DNA from 2 places in the Geothrix sp. 21YS21S-4 genome. Region 2 is predicted to be linked to the other one. Evidence: riboswitches for the same ligand, from Rfam matches in the RefSeq annotation. Region 2 holds a riboswitch; the other holds the start of a gene.
The links. A riboswitch is a leader RNA that binds a small molecule or an ion and turns the genes downstream of it on or off. The one in region 2 is predicted to bind cobalamin.
Positions count from the first base shown of each region.

Region 1: it holds a riboswitch for cobalamin, as region 2 does, so the genes downstream of both, RAH39_RS01250 (ribonucleoside triphosphate reductase) here and RAH39_RS12250 (TonB-dependent receptor) in region 2, are expected to answer to the same signal.

Region 1 covers NZ_CP132719.1:255,865-263,338, reverse strand. Annotated here, with positions in the region: gene RAH39_RS01260 (glycosyltransferase family protein) at 1-1,650, opposite strand, end outside; gene RAH39_RS01255 (anaerobic ribonucleoside-triphosphate reductase activating protein) at 1,660-2,268, opposite strand; gene RAH39_RS01250 (ribonucleoside triphosphate reductase) at 2,539-4,683, opposite strand; cobalamin riboswitch at 4,823-5,026, opposite strand; gene RAH39_RS01245 (hypothetical protein) at 5,066-7,474, opposite strand, start outside.
Region 2 covers NZ_CP132719.1:2,672,180-2,679,653, forward strand. Annotated here, with positions in the region: gene RAH39_RS12230 (M23 family metallopeptidase) at 1-587, opposite strand, end outside; gene RAH39_RS12235 (serine hydrolase domain-containing protein) at 650-2,233, opposite strand; gene RAH39_RS12240 (hypothetical protein) at 2,298-2,786, opposite strand; gene mtnP (S-methyl-5'-thioadenosine phosphorylase) at 2,786-3,658, opposite strand; cobalamin riboswitch at 3,686-3,905, shown strand; gene RAH39_RS12250 (TonB-dependent receptor) at 3,984-6,014, shown strand; gene RAH39_RS12255 (ABC transporter substrate-binding protein) at 6,107-6,940, shown strand; gene RAH39_RS12260 (FecCD family ABC transporter permease) at 6,937-7,474, shown strand, end outside.

The sequences.
Region 1 (7,474 bases), 660 kb from region 2:
GGGGCGCACGGTTCCCGGCGCGGCCGCCGCAAGTTCGGCCGTCCACCACTGGGGTTCCACCAGCGCCGCCACGGGGCGGTCCGAGGCCAGTTCCCGGCCGAGGGTCGCGGCGTCGTCCGCCATGGGAAGGGGATGGCGCAGCCGCAGGCTGGCGAAGCCCAGCTGGGTCTCGGACAGCCGGCCCCCCACCACCCGCGTCCCCGCCCGCTCCAGCCGGAGTGCGGCGGCATAGGGATCCGCCAGGGGCGCCCAGTTCTCCCGGTCCCACTGGGGCACGGCGAACACCAGGAACACCACGAGGAAGCCGGTCCATTGGGCCATCGCCAGGTCCAGGGCGCCGGGGAAATCCCGCCGCCACAGGAGGCGCAGCGACAGGACGCTCAGCACCAGGGAGGCCGCCGCCATGGTCAGCGCCGCGGGCCACGGCAGGCCGGCCCGGTCCATCACCACCCAGGGGAAGCCGACGCCCAGGATCCCGACCAGCAGGAAGGTGAGCCCCAGCACCGCCATCAGGGTGCGATCCACCCGCCGCCGGGCCCGGGGGACGCGCGTGTCCAGCCACAGGGCGGCGTGGACGAAGGAGATGGGGAACACGGGGAGGATGTAGACCATCCGCTTCTCCGCAGAGAAGGAGAGGAGCAGCAGGATCAGCCCGAAGGCCAGCGGCAGGAAGTAGCTGCGCGGCGAGAGGTGGTGCCGCCGGCGGCGGGGGAGGGCCGAGCCGAGGGCCGCGACCCAGATCCCCAGCCAGGGGAGCAGGTTCCCCGGCACGCGCTGGACGTAGAACAGGAAGGGCTCGACATGTTCCCCCAGCCGCCCCGTGCGGGGCACCAGGTTCGGGTCCGCCAGGAAGCGGCCCACGGTGTTCCGCACGAACACTTCCGTCAGGAACTCCCGCCCGCCCCGGAGGCCCAGGGGCACCGCCCAGCCCAGGGCCAGCAGCACCGCCGCCGCCATGCCCGCGTTGGGGCGGAGGAAGGCCCGCAGCAGTTCCGGATTCCGCTCGATGAGCAGGGTCGCCGCCACGGGGAGGGCCACCAGGACGGGACCCACCAGCCCCTTCGCCAGGAAGGCCAGGCCCAGGCTGGCCCAGAACCAGGGCACCCAGCGGGCGCGGTAGGCCGGCTCCACCAGGGCGAGAAAGGCCAGGCCCAGGCTGAAGCTCACCGCCGCCGTGAGCGCCATGTCCACCACGGCCATGTGGCCCACCTGGAAGAACAGGACGCCCGTGCCCACCATGAACCCCGCCCAGCCGCCGGCCCGCGCGGAGCTGAGGCGCCAGCCCAGGAAGCTGCTCCACGCCACCGTCGCCAGGGCCAGCAGGGCCGAGGGCAGGCGGAGGGCCCAGGGATCGAAGCTGCCCGTCGCGCGGCACACCAGGGCGCCCAGGGCGTAGAACAGCGGCGGCTTCTCCAGGTACGGCTGGCCGTTGAGGGTGGGCACGATCCAATCGCCGCTGCTGGCCATCTCGCGGACGATCCCGCCGACGTAGGGCTCGTGGTAGTCCCACAGCTCGTGGTTCCCCAGCCCCAGGCCGGACAGCAGCAGCGCCGCCGCGAGGGTCCACGCCAGCGTCCGCCAGCCCAGGATGCGGCGCCCGCTCACCTTGAGCGTCGCCATGGCGTGGACGTGGAAAGGAGTGCGGAGCATCGCTCCAGTCTAGGGTCTCGCGGGGATCGGCCGCGCGGGCTGGAGCGTCCAGTCCCGGATTCCCAGTTCCGTCAGGGCGGCGCGCATCCGCTGGAGGTCCGGCTCCTGCAGGAAGGTCGGATCCACGGTGGTGCGGACCTGGAAGGGGATTCCCTCCGCGAGCAGGTGCTCCAGGCTCCGCCGCGCGGCCTTGCCGCTGCCCGGGGCGCCCGTCAGCGCGTCGTAGCGCTCCCAGGGCGCCTTGACGTCGAAGCCCACCCACGCGAGGTCGGGAAGAACGCGCCGGAAGGCCTCCGGATCGCTGCCGCCCGTGTGCAGGCCCACCGCGTAGCCGAGGCCCCGGACCCGCGCCACGGCTTCCGGAAGGGCGGGCTGGAGGAGCGGCTCGCCCCCGGAGAACACGACGCCCTCCAGCAGCCCCCGCCGCTTTTCCAGGAGGGCGAGGACGGCGGTCCAGTCAGGACCGGAGTCCAGATCGGAGTCCGGTCCCTGGAGGTGCGCGTTGTGGCAATAGCCGCACCTCCAGGGGCATCCGCGGCAGAAGACGACAGCGGCGTGGCGCCCGGGGAAATCCACGGTGGTGAAGGGCACGAAGCCGCCGACGGCGAGGGTTCCCATGGATTCACACCGCTTGTAATCGAAAGGATCAAGGATCACCACCAAGGCACCAAGAAGAGCTTTCTTCAACGTTGATGAAGTTCTTGGGGTGGAGAGTGCCGTGTCCGGAAGGAATGAAAGCTGAGGAGAGCTGAGGGACGGAGGAGATCGGAGAGACATTCATCCGCTTTCCTTGGCCGCTCGGCGCTCCTCCGCTTTGGATGTGGCTTTTCTCGATGTTCGGAAGATCGTGGTTGGCGGGGCTTCGCCAGTCCCTGATCGCCCTGGCCCTCAGACGGCGGCCGGCTCCGCGAAGCACTGGCGCTCGGCGTACTCGCCCTGCTTCCCGGGATTGAAGGTGGACTTGGGGCGGTGGTAGCCCATGACGCGGGTCCAGACTTCGCAGGGCTGGCGCCGGCCTTCGCCTTCGCAGGTGGGGCAGGTTTCCCGCTCGCCCGACAGGTAGCCGTGGGTTGGGCAGATGGAGAAGGTGGGCGTCACGGTGAGGTAGGGGACGGCGAAGCGGCTGAGGGCCTTGCGCACCAGGCGCTTGCACGCCTCGGCGCTGGAGAGCCGCTCGCCCATGTAGAGGTGGAGCACGGTCCCGCCCGTGTACTTCCGCTGGAGGGCCTCCTGGTGCTCCAGGGCTTCGAACGGATCGTCCGTGTGGCCCACGGGCAGCTGGGAGGAGTTGGTGTAGTAGGGCTGCTCGTCCGTCCCCGCCTGGAGGATGCCCGCGTGGCGCACGCGATCCTCCTTGGCGAAGCGGTAGGTGGCGCCTTCCGCGGGCGTCGCCTCCAGGTTGTAGAGGTGGCCGGTCTCCTCCTGGAACGCCGTCATCCGGGCGCGGACGTGGTCCAGGAACCGCAGGGCGAAGGCCTTGCCCCAATCGCCCTCGATGCCCTCCACGTCGCCGCTGAAGTTGCGGATCATCTCGTGCAGGCCATTCACGCCGATGGTCGAGAAGTGATTCCGCAGCGTCCCCAGATAGCGGCGCGTGTAGGGGAAGAGGCCACCGTCCATCAGGCGCTGGATCTCCTTGCGCTTGATCTCCAGCGACGTCCTCGCCAAGTCCAGCAGTTCGTCCGCCCGCCGCAGCAGCGCCGCCTCGTCGCCGGGGAACAGGAAGCCCAGCCGGGCGCAGTTGAGGGTCACCACGCCCACGGAGCCCGTCTGCTCCGCGCTGCCGAACAGGCCGTTGCCCCGCTTCAGCAGCTCCCGCAGGTCCAGCTGCAGCCGGCAGCACATGGAGCGCACCATCCGCGGCTCCAGGTCCGAGTTCAGGAAGTTCTGGAAGTAGGGCAGGCCGTACTTCCCGGCCATCTCGAACAGCAGGTCCACGTTGGGGGACTCCCAGGGGAAGTCCTTGGTGATGTTGTAGGTGGGGATGGGGAACGTGAACGCGCGGCCCTTGAGGTCGCCCGCCATCATCACTTCGAGGTAGGCGCGGTTGATGAGGTCCATCTCCGCCTGGAGGTCGCCGTAGGTGAAGGGCATCTCCTTGCCGCCGATGCGCGGCACCTGCGCCGCCAGATCCTCGGGACAGGTCCAGTCGAAGGTGAGGTTGGTGAAGGGCGTCTGGGTGCCCCACCGCGACGGCACGTTCAGGTTGTAGATCAGCTCCTGGATGCACTGCCGGACTTCGCCGTAGCCCAGGTTGTCCTTCCGGACGTAGGGCGCCAGGAAGGTGTCGAAGGAGCTGAAGGCCTGGGCGCCGGCCCACTCGTTCTGGAGGGTGCCGAGGAAGTTCACGATCTGGCCCACGGCGCTGGACAGGTGCCGCGGCGGCCCCGCCTCCACCTTGTCGGGGATCCCGTTCAGGCCCTCGTCCAGCAGGGTCCGCAGGGACCAGCCCGCGCAGTAGCCGGCCAGCATGTCCAGGTCGTGGACGTGGAGGTCCGCGTTCCGGTGGGCCTGGCCCACTTCCGGCGGGTAGATGTGGTTCAGCCAGTAGTTCGCCACCACCTTCCCCGACACGTTGAGGATCAGCCCGCCCAGGGAATAGCTCTGGTTGGCGTTGGCGCTCACCCGCCAGTCCAGGCGGTCCAGGTACTCGTTCACGGACGAGGCCACCTCCACCACCGTCCGCTTGTCCTGCCGCGCCCGGGCCCGCTGCTCGCGGTAGACGGCGTAGGCGCGGGCGGTGCGGAAGTGGTTGGCGGTGATCAGGGCCTGCTCCACCACGTCCTGGATCTGCTCCACCCCCGGGGCCTCCGCCGCGCGCCGATGGGACAGCACCTTCACCGCCTGGGCCGCGAGCAGGCGGGCCTCCTCGGCGCCGAACTCGCCGCAGGCGGCGCCCGCCCGCTGGAGCGCGGACAGGATCCGGGCCGCGTCGAAGGGCGCCGTCCGCCCGTCCCTCTTCCGCACGAACACGGGCGCGGCGGGCTCCAGCACGCTGGACGGGCGGTCCTCCGGAAGGGTGGACGGGGACATGGAACCTCCTGGTCCGCGGCGGCGCGGACAATCGATGGGAGATGGGAACGGGACCCGCCGGCCGCGAAGGCGGCGGATGGGCCGAACGGATGGAACTGGGATTTCGCCGCCGCCGTTTTCCCTCGAAACGACGAGCGCCGCCGGAGGGCGGATCCATGGCAGGTCTTCGGGCTGGGGGGCGCTCTGGTAGCCAGGTTCCTCGGATCCCGCTTCCCAGCCCGCGCGGGGCCAGTGCTTATGGATCCTCGTTCCCCCTTACCGCTGCGGGGCAGCGCCGGATTCGCACCGGCTTCCCTTTTGGAAACCCGGGAGACCCGGGCTCACCATGGAGTAGACCCCAAGATGTAGTGGATGCCGTCGATGGTCAACCCTAAATCTGGGATCAGAACACCCGCAGCAGGGCCAGGAACCCGTTCACGCCCTTCACGCCCGCGATGTCGCTCTGGACGCCCACGCCCAGGTCCATCCGGACCGCCGTGAAGATCCAGAAGCCCGGCAGGTCGCCCGTGAACCCCACGCCCGTCATCCCGTAGGTCCGGCCGTCGTCCAGGCTGCGCGCCCGGGCGTGCTCCAGGCTGACGGAGAGGCGGAGGTTCGGCCCCGTGGGAATGGCGAGGGCGGTCTTGACGTAGGTCTGGCGATCCGACACCAGCGCGTTGGCGCGGATGCCCGCCACCCGGGCGGCGCCCCCCACGGCGCCCACGTCCAGCCCCTTGAAGCGGTCGAAGCCCTCGCCCGAGGCCCAGCCCGCTTCGCCGTGGAACCAGACGCCCGGCCTCACCTCGCGGTCCAGGCCGAGGCTCGCGCCCCAGCGGCGGAAACCTCCGCCGTCCGGCACGGCCTGGGGATCCGCCGGGGTGCCGTAGATGCCGTCGGGCCGCCGGCCCCAGCCGTGGAAGGCCTGCACCTGGAAGCCGCGGAACAGCCACGAGCCCTGGAGGGTGCCCATCTTCGTCAGCCCCGAAGGAGGAAGGGCGTAATCCGGCGTGCGGTACTTGGAATCGCCCAGGCTGTAGTCGTCGTACACGAAGTCCCCGCGGCCCTCCAGCCGGAAGCCCAGGCCCAGGTCGCGCCCCAGCTCCACGCCCAGCGAGCCGAAGCGATGGCCCACGCCGTCCCGATCCGCCAGCTTGCCGTTCACCACGGGCCGCTCCGTCCCCTTCAGCAGCAGGGCGGAGGCGTTGGCACTCACGTCGAACCCGCCCAGGCCGCGCGGAATGGCGAGGCTGGCGGTGTTGAACACGGCTGCGGTGAGGGCGTTCAGCTGGATGCCCTTGCCGAAGGCGTTGTAGTCGAAGTAGACCAACCCCGCCAGGGGGATCACGGGCGGCTCCAGCCCCGGATCCACCAGGACCAGCCCCGCGGCGGCGCGGCCGTTGCTCTTGGGCTTCTCTTCGATCTTGCGGGTGCCGTCCGGCTGGCGCGTGAAGTAGCGGGCGCCCCCGGGCGTCACCTTGAGCATGGTGGCGCCGGACTCCCGGGCCGCGGACCGGGCCGCGTCGAAGCCCCCGCCGTTCACCTCGAAGTCGCGGTAGGTGAACCGCCGCTGCACCTGCACCATGCCGCCGGCGCTCACCCACCGCTCGAAGGTCTGAACCGCCACGGGCCGCCACACGCCGGGCACGGCTTCGCCGTAGGTGAGGATCTCGCGCTCGCTCTTGACGGTGCCCGGCAGGTCCACGCGCTCACGCCGCTCCACCAGGATCCGGCCGGTGGCCTCGTCCACCTCCAGCTCGCCGCGGTACAGGAGGGGATCCACGCCCGCAGGCTCGAACCGCAGCAGGCGCCGACCGGGCCCGGCGGATCCGCCGTCGCGGTAGCGGTAGCGCTCCGTCAGCCCCAGAGCCACGGGCAGCGCCATGGACTGGCGGCTCTCGATGAGCGGAAGCTGCACCTCGCCGTCCAGCTTGGCGGTGACGCCGTTGAGCCGGACCTCCTTCTGCAGCAGCTCGGGCCATTCGCCCGCCCGCTCGAAATAGCCGAAGGTGAAGCCCAGGTCCCCGCCCGCCCCGCGGGTGCCCTGGATGTGGAGGTCGAGGTCGGCCTTGGCCTGCACCGTCCGCACCGCGGCCCGTCCCCGGAGCTGGGCCGCCCGGACCTTGGCCAGCAGGGCGCCCACGTCGTAGGTCTCCGCCGCCGTCACCGTCACTTCGTGGCGGGTCTTGGGCAGAGTCGCGGAGGACCACGCGCCCTGGGCGAACGTCCAGCGCCGGGCCTCGCCGGCCGGATTCCGCAGGGTCAGGTCCGCGGGGCCTCCCTCGACGTCCTCGAATCCCTGCGGCAATTCCGCCGCCAGCCGCGCGCCGGGGCCGCCCGCGGGCACCACCACGCGCCCGCCGTCGCCGAGGAGCACCGACACCAGCGCGCCGGGATCGGAGGGCAGCCACAGCGTCCACGGCCGGCCCGGAAAGCTGTCCTGGGCCCGGGTGAGCTGCTCCCGCCAGCGGCCCGGATCCAGGTTCAGGTCCGACGGCACCAGCGCCCCGCCGTCCACGGCGCCCCAGGCCGTCTCGTCCAGCAGGGGCGCGGCCTGGGCGTCGAAGCCCACGTAGAGCCGCTGGCTCGGGGCCTGCGCCTTCAGCGCCTGGGACGCCGCCAGCAGCAGCGGAAGGCGACCGTCGCCGGAGGGGAGGAGGATCCGCACCGACGGCGCGTCCTTCAGCCCCGCCACCAGCGGCGTCCACCGCTGCCGGACGGCTTCCACCTGGCCCGCGTCGCGGGCGTCCTTCGGCAGCAGCGCCGCGCTGTCCGCCTGCCGCAGGTCGAGGGTCAGGGGCTGGGGCACGCCGGT
Region 2 (7,474 bases):
ACACCCGCGGCCGGCGCGCGCACGGCTTGGCCCGCGGGCGCCTTGATGTCCAGCCCCGAGTGGGGCGACCGGGGCTGGCCGTTGAACACCCGCCGCAGACCGAAGGAGGCGGTCAGCCCGCCCGGCGTGGGCTGGCGGAAGCTTAGCGAGGGAACGAGCCCTTCGGGCCGGGCCTTCCAGGCCGGTCCCATCAGCGCCTGTTCCCGCGCGATGCGGGCCTCGTCCTCGGGATCAGGCGTCACCTGCCGCGGATTCTCCAGGCGCACCCGCTGCTCCGCGTAGCGCTTGGGCCGGATGGTAAAGGACACCGCGCGGCCGTCCGCCCGGATCTCGTCGCGCCCGGCCTCGGCGCTCAGAGGAATCCCCACCACCGCCGCCCAGCTCCGCCCGCTGCGCCGCACCAGCACCGGTTCCCCGCGGTAGGTCACCACCGGCGGCGCAGGCGCGTCCGGCAGAGCCACCACGGCCACGCCACCGGGAACAGGTGAAGCCTTAAAGGGAAGAGCACCGGGCGCCGTCCAACCGATCGCCGCGCCGGCGGTCATCAGCAGCAGGGGTCGGCAAGTGACGAGGGGACGAGGAAGCATCCCCTGAAGCCTGCCAGAGGAAGGGGCTTCGAGTCACCCCGTCGAGCCCCGAACCGGCCTGCTCAGGGACTCGCCGGACCGCGGGGTGCGATCGTCCTGGCCCGGATCTCGAAGTCCCCGACGAGCCCCGTATTCTCATGGACGGCCCACACGGCCGCATCGCCTTCGAAACGGATGGTGAACCGCCAGTTCCGATCAGCTGCGGCTTCCCGATAGGCCATGGCGAAGGTATTTTCCCTGCTCCACCCTCCGGAAGCCCCTGCCGCGAGGCCGTGCCGGGAAGTGGAAGAAAGGCGATAGACCCCGTCCAGACCCACGGGAATGATCTTGTCCGCCGGCTCGTCGCTGCCCAGCCGGAGCTCGGCTTCGCTTTCGCCAGGGAAGGTCAGCGAGAAGGTCTTCAGGCCGAGGCGGTTTGCCTCCATGGTGTAGGTCCGGCCCGACACGCGGGTAGCGATGGGAGGCGGGGGGGCCACGGGTTTGGCGGGCGGAGGGGCCGCCGCCTCGGCCAGCTTCTGGTGCAGGCGCTTCAGGCTCGGCGGATTCTCCGGGAGGGGTTCGTCGGCCACCACGGCCTTGATCAGGGTGGCGCCGATCCCGCCGAGGGTGTACCCACCACTGCCCAGGAGCACGGCCACCAGATGCTTCCGGGGCCACACCGCCAACCGTTGCCCCCCGCGCCCCCGGCCTTCGTAGAGTCCGGCCGGCTCCTTGGGAATCCACCATAAGTAGCCGTACCCGGTACCGCCGGATTCAAACACATGGGGCGTGGCGGAGGCTTCGACCCAGGCCTTCGCGACGATCTGCTTCCCGTCCCAGCGCCCCCCTTGCAGCATGAGGTAGCCGAGCTTGGCCAGATCCATGGGGCGGATGAACAGGTCCCCCCAACCATGGGTGTAACCCTGGGGATCCGCATCCCAGAGCACTCCGCTGATCCCGAGGGGCGCGAAGAGTTCCTTTTCCGCGAAAGCCTTCAGTGGCCTGCCCGTGACCCGCGTCAGGATCGCCGAAAGCAGGTGGGGACCCAGCGAACAGTAGACAAAGTCCCGACCCGGTGGCGCCACCAGGGCATGGTCCAACATGTAGGAAAGCCCGTCACGCGCGCGCTCCATGTCACCCGTCTGCCCCTCCCCCTCCCGGAGGTCCCGACACAAGCCCGACGTCATGGTGAGCAGATGCGCCACGTTGAGTTGCCCTTCGGCCTCATCCGCAAGAGGGGACTTCCGCTCCGGGAAAAGGCTGAGGACGGGAACCTGGACGCGCTTCACCCATCCCCGGTCGATGGCAATCCCGACATTGAGGGACGTGATGCTCTTGGTGATCGAGGCCACATCGTGCAGCGAGTCCTTGGCGAACGGGAAGAACGTGGCATCCAGCACCAGGTACCCGTGGCGGACGATCAGGATGCGGTCCACCTCGATATTCCGTTCCCGGATCTGGTCCAGCGCCTGGCAGAGCACCTCGGAGCTGAGGCCCTGCTGCTCGGGCGAAGAGGTGCGCCAGGTCTCGCTTGGCCAGTAGCCTCCGGGAGCGGTCGGCGGCCCCGCCTGCAGCGTCGCGACCACCCATGCGAGGCTCCAGCCCGCAAGCCGGCGGAACGTCCTTGAAGAACGGGCGGCTTCGAGGAGGCTCGACCCTGATCCCATGCGGCCCTCCACGCGGGCATCCCGGAATGGACTTACCGGAAGATGCTAGCGCCGCGACGGAAGGTCAAGAAGCCGGAGTTTCCTGGTCTTCCGGGGAAGGATCCGATCCCGAGCCGGCCAGGGGATCTCTGCCCCCTTCGCGGAACCCCGCCTCCCGCATCTTCACCGCCTCCTGGTAAGCCGCGAGGACGGCGGTGCGGACGCGGAGGTAGGACGTCTCGGTGACCTTGGTGTTGAAGGTGAGGGTGGCCACCAGGTAGTCGCGGCCGTCGGGCAGGACCTGGGGGGCGCTCACCTGGATCTGCGGGGGCATGATGGCGGAGGAACTGCCCTCCCGCAGGCGGAGGGAGACGTCCTCGCACCACGCCTGGAGCCGGGGTGCCAGCGCCAGTCCCTCGGCGGAAGACACCAGCATCACGCGGCCGTACAGCGTGAAGAACAGGCGGAGCTGCGGCGGATCGAAGGAATGGTTCAGGTAGCCCGACATGCTGGCGATCTGCTGGAAGTCCTTCAGCAGGGCCTGGAGCTTGGGACTGGGCTGGGCCAGCGCCATCAGGGCGTTCCGTACCCGTACTTGGCCACGAGAAGGTGGAGCCGCTTCCGGGCGTCCTCCGGCACCAGGTCCGGATTCGTGTAGAGGCCCGCCTTCAGGGCCTCGCCGCAGGCGCAGGGCCGCGGCGCCGCGGACAGCGCGGGCACGGCGGCGCGGAGCAGGCGCTGGGCCTTGTCCACGTTGGCGTGCATGACTTCCAGCACGGAGGCGGCGTCCACGCCGGCCTCCTCCTCGCGCCAGGCGTCGTAGTCGGTGACGAGGGCGATGCAGGCATAGCAGAGCTCCGCCTCCCGGGCGAGGCGCGCCTCGGTCACCTGGGTCATTCCGATGAGGTCCGCGCCCCAGCTCTGGTGCAGGCGGCTCTCGGCGCGGGTGGAGAAGGCCGGCCCCTCCATGCACACGTAGAGGGCGCCGCCCTCGATCGGCAGGGACAGTTCCCGGCCCGCGGCGAGCAGCGCACCCGTCACGTGGGCGCAGGCGGGCTCCGCGAAGCTGACGTGGGCCACCAGGCCCTCCCCGAAGAAGGTGTCCTTCCGGTGGCGGGTCTTGTCGATGAACTGGTCCACCAGCCGCAGCTCGCCGGGCTTGTGGCGGGCCTGGAGGCTGCCCACCGCCGAGACCGAGATCAGCCGTTCCGCCCCAAGGAACTTCAACGCCCAGATGTTGGCCCGGTAGTTCACCTCGCTGGGGGTGAAGCGGTGGCCGTCGCCGTGCCGGGCGAGGAACGCCACCGGCGCCCCGTCCAGGGTGCCCAGGTGGACGGGCCCGGACGGCGAGCCGAAGGGCGTCTCCACCAGTTCCGTCCGGTCCAGGACCAGGCCCTCCATCCGGTAGAGCCCGCTGCCGCCGATGATTCCGATGGGTACGTTCATCCGCCCATTGTACTTGCGGGGGTCCCGGGCGCGTGGTTCCCTTGAGGTCCTGACAATTTCGTGCTGGATGCACGGGAAGCAGGTGTGAATCCTGCGCTGCCCCGCAACGGTATGCACCACGCCAAGACACCTCCGGCGTGAGACCTCAAGCCCGAGCCACTGGGATCGTCCCGGGAAGGTGAGGGGGGAGCCGCAAGGCCCCCGTCGCGTGCGAGCCCGGAGACCGGTCCTGCACTTCACCCCCCGTCGCGGGAACGGGCTGGGCCATGGTTCCCCTCTCTTCCGGGACCGGTCCCGCCGCCGCGGCTTCATGCGTGGAGGCATGATGGGTTCCGCCCGAATTCTCTTCTCCCTGGTGGCCGTGTCCACCCTGGCCGGCGCCGCCGAGGCCGCCGAAAAGGCCGCCCCCAGCGCGACGGTCACCGTCAGCGCCGAGGCCCAGCCGGTGGAGGTCACCCGCACCCCCGCGCCCGTCCGCATCGTCGAAGCCGACGAGCTGGCCCGCCTCGGCAGCCGCACGGTGGCCGAGCTGCTGGCGGTGCTCCAGCCCGGCGCCGTCATGGCGACCGGCGGCCCCGGCAAGGCCGCCTCGGCCTTCCTCAACGGCACCCTCAGCCGGAACATCGTGGTGCTCCTCGACGGGATGCGGCTCAACGATCCCACCGCGCCCAGCCCCGACCTCGGGATGCTCAGCCTGGTCGGCATCGGCCGGGTGGAGCTGCTCCTCGGCCCCTCGTCCGTGCTCTACGGCAGCGACGCCATCGGCGGCGTGATCGCCCTCACCAGCGCGGGCCGCGGCCCCGCCGGCTTCCACGGCGAAGTGGGACTGAAGGCGGGCACGGATTCCCGCCTCGGCGGCTCCGCCCAGGTCCAGCTCTCCGGCGCCGCGGGCTGGATCGCGGCCGGAGGCGAAGCGCAGAAGGAGGAGAGCGGCTTCCCCGACGACGCCTCCCGCCAGGCCGGCGGCTTCCTCCGCCTGGGCACCACCTGGGGCGCCGCGGACGTGACCGGCTTCTACCGCAACAGCGGGCAGACGGCGTCCGTGCCCTTCACCACCCTGGCCTACCCCGGCTTCGGCCGCAGCTACGAGCCCGGACGCGAAACCCGCGCGCGGCAGGAGAGCTGGGGCGCCAGCCTGCACTGGACCCTCGCCCCCGGCCTGGTGCTGGAAAACACCCTCCAGGCCCTGGAAGGCCTCACGGGCGATCCGAACGGCCCCCTCCGCCAGCAGACGGACCGCGACTTCCGGCGGGTGGAGGATCAGCTCACCCTCCACTGGACGCCCTCCCAGACCTTCCGCCTGTCGGGCCGCCTGGAAGGCCGCGAGGACACCGCCCACGCCAAGAACTACTACGACCCGTCCACCTACGCCGCCGTGCCCTACCGGGGCGAAGGCCGCGACGTGGCCGCCGCCGTGGAGGCGCGCTGGACGATCCTTTCCGGCGTCGACTGGGTGGCGGGTCTCCGCCGCGACGGCGGCCACCGGGACCTGACCCGCACCGACACCGGCCTCCGCACCCGGGCGGGCAGCGCCGAGGCCACCACCTGGCGCACCGGCCTCAACTGGGTCGTGGCGCCGGAACTGCGGCTCTACGCCAGCGCGGGCCGGGGATTCCGGATGCCCAACACCACGGAATTCGCCCTGAACGCCCAGGCGGAAAGCCAGGACGGCAGGACCTACTCCCTCACGCCCGAGTACAGCCGCACCTTCCAGATCGGCGCCACCGGCCAGCTCGGCGGCCACTGGGAATACCGGCTGGAGGCGCAGCGCACGCGCGTCTCGGACCTGCTGGCGTACGTCTATGACACCAGCCTCGCCTGGCCCGCGCTGTTCACGTCCCACTACGAGAACCGCGGCGCCATCCGCGCCCAGAGCGTCGAAGGCGCCCTGGGGTGGCGCGGCGGCTCGACCGTCGCCTGGGGCTGGGACCTGATCCTGCGCAGCCAGGAGACCCGCGACCTCGACCACAACACGGAAGCCGATCGCTTCGGCCAGCAGAACACGGCCATCGTGCGGCACCCCTTCTTCACCGCCTCGGCCGCTGCATTCGTCCAGGGCGGCGCCTGGCGCGCGGACGTGCGGCTGGATCGCGTCGGTCCCCGCTACGACCTGAACGACACCACCTACGCCGTGGCGTCCACCGGCCGGCCCTTCCGCGACCTGTCCGTGGGCGCCTCCTTCGAGCCCGTGAAGAACCTCACCGTGTCCCTGCGCGGCGAGCACCTGCTCCAGAAGCGCATGAGCGCCGAGGATTGGCTCAGCGGGCGCTACGATCAGGACGGGGACGCCTTCCTGGTCTACGGCTTCCCCGCCCCCGGCCCCCGCTGGACCCTGGGCGCGACCTGGAAGTGGTGATGGAGGCAGCTTCGGTGAGAAAGCGAACGGATCATCGCCAAGACCTCAAGACACCAAGGCAAGCCCTTCTTGGTGGCCTTGGTGCCTTGGTGGTGAGAAGTTTTCTTGTCTTTCTGATCTCGGCTGCGGCTCTGTTCGCCGCGCGGCCGCAGCGGGTGGTGAGCCAGGCGGTGGGGACGGACGAACTGCTGCTGGCCCTGGCCGATCCCGGCCAGATCGCAGCGCTCAGCCACATCAGCCGCGACGCGCGGTTCAGTCCGGTCGCTTCGGAAGCGGGGCGCTATCCAGCCCTGCGGGACAGCGACGCGGAGAGCGTCCTCCGGTTCCGGCCCGATCTGGTGCTGGCCGCCAGCTTCACCCGCCCCGAGACCCTGGCCCTGCTCCGGCGGGCCGGGGTCCGGCTGGTGGTCCTCGATCGGTTCGATACGCTGGAGGACGTCTACGCCAGCATCCGCGTTCTGGGCCGCGAACTGGGCCAGGAGGCCCGGGCCGACGCCCTCATCGCCGCCTGCCGTGGTCGCGTGGATGCCCTGGCCACGCGGCTGAAGGGCGTGCGGTCCACCCGCGTCCTCACGGCCGCGGCCTACCCCGTCACCTCCGGCGCCGGCACCACCTTCCAGGACCTCTGCGACCACGCGGGCGCCGTGAACGTCGCGGCGGAAGCCGGGCTGAAAGGCCACGCGCCGACGCCCTCCGAGAAGCTGCTCACCTGGAACGTGGAGGTGCTGGTCATTTCCGGCGACAAGCCCGACGCCTCCGATACCCGGACGCGCCTGGCGGAGCTGCCCCACTACCGCGCCCTGCCCGCCTTCAAGGCCGGGCGCTTCGCGGTGCTTTCCGGCGCCCTCATGTCCTGCGTCTCCCACCACCGCATCGACGCCTACGAGCGCCTTGCGAAGGCCCTCCATCCCGAACGATTCCCGTGAGATCCCGCGCGGCCGTTTCCGTCCTGGTGGCGGCGCTGGTCCTGGCCTTCCTGGCCTCCCTCGCCTTCGGAGAGCTGCGGTTGTCCTTCGGGGAAGTGCTGGCGGCCCTGGGCGGCGGCGGGGACGAGATCGCGCGGACGGTGGTGCGCGACTTCCGCCTGCCCCGTGCGCTGGTGGGCGCCGCCGCGGGGGCGGCGCTCGGCGCCAGCGGCGTGGTGATGCAGGCCTTCTTCCGCAATCCCCTGGCGAGCCCCGGCCTGCTGGGCGTGAGCAGCGGCGGGGCCCTGGGCGCCGTGGCGGTCCTCGCCCTGGGACCCGCGGCGGGGCTGGGCGCCGCCACGCTGTGGGCCTTGCCCGCGGCGTCCATCGCCGGCGCCTTCGTCGCCACGGGCGCCGTCCTCATCCTGGCTCGGCGCGGGGCGGGCGCCGAGCAGCTGCTGCTGTCCGGCGTAGCCCTCAACGCCCTGCTGGGCGCGGGCACCAGCTTCCTGCTCACCACCACCGTGGGCCACTTCGAGGTGAACGCCCAGATCC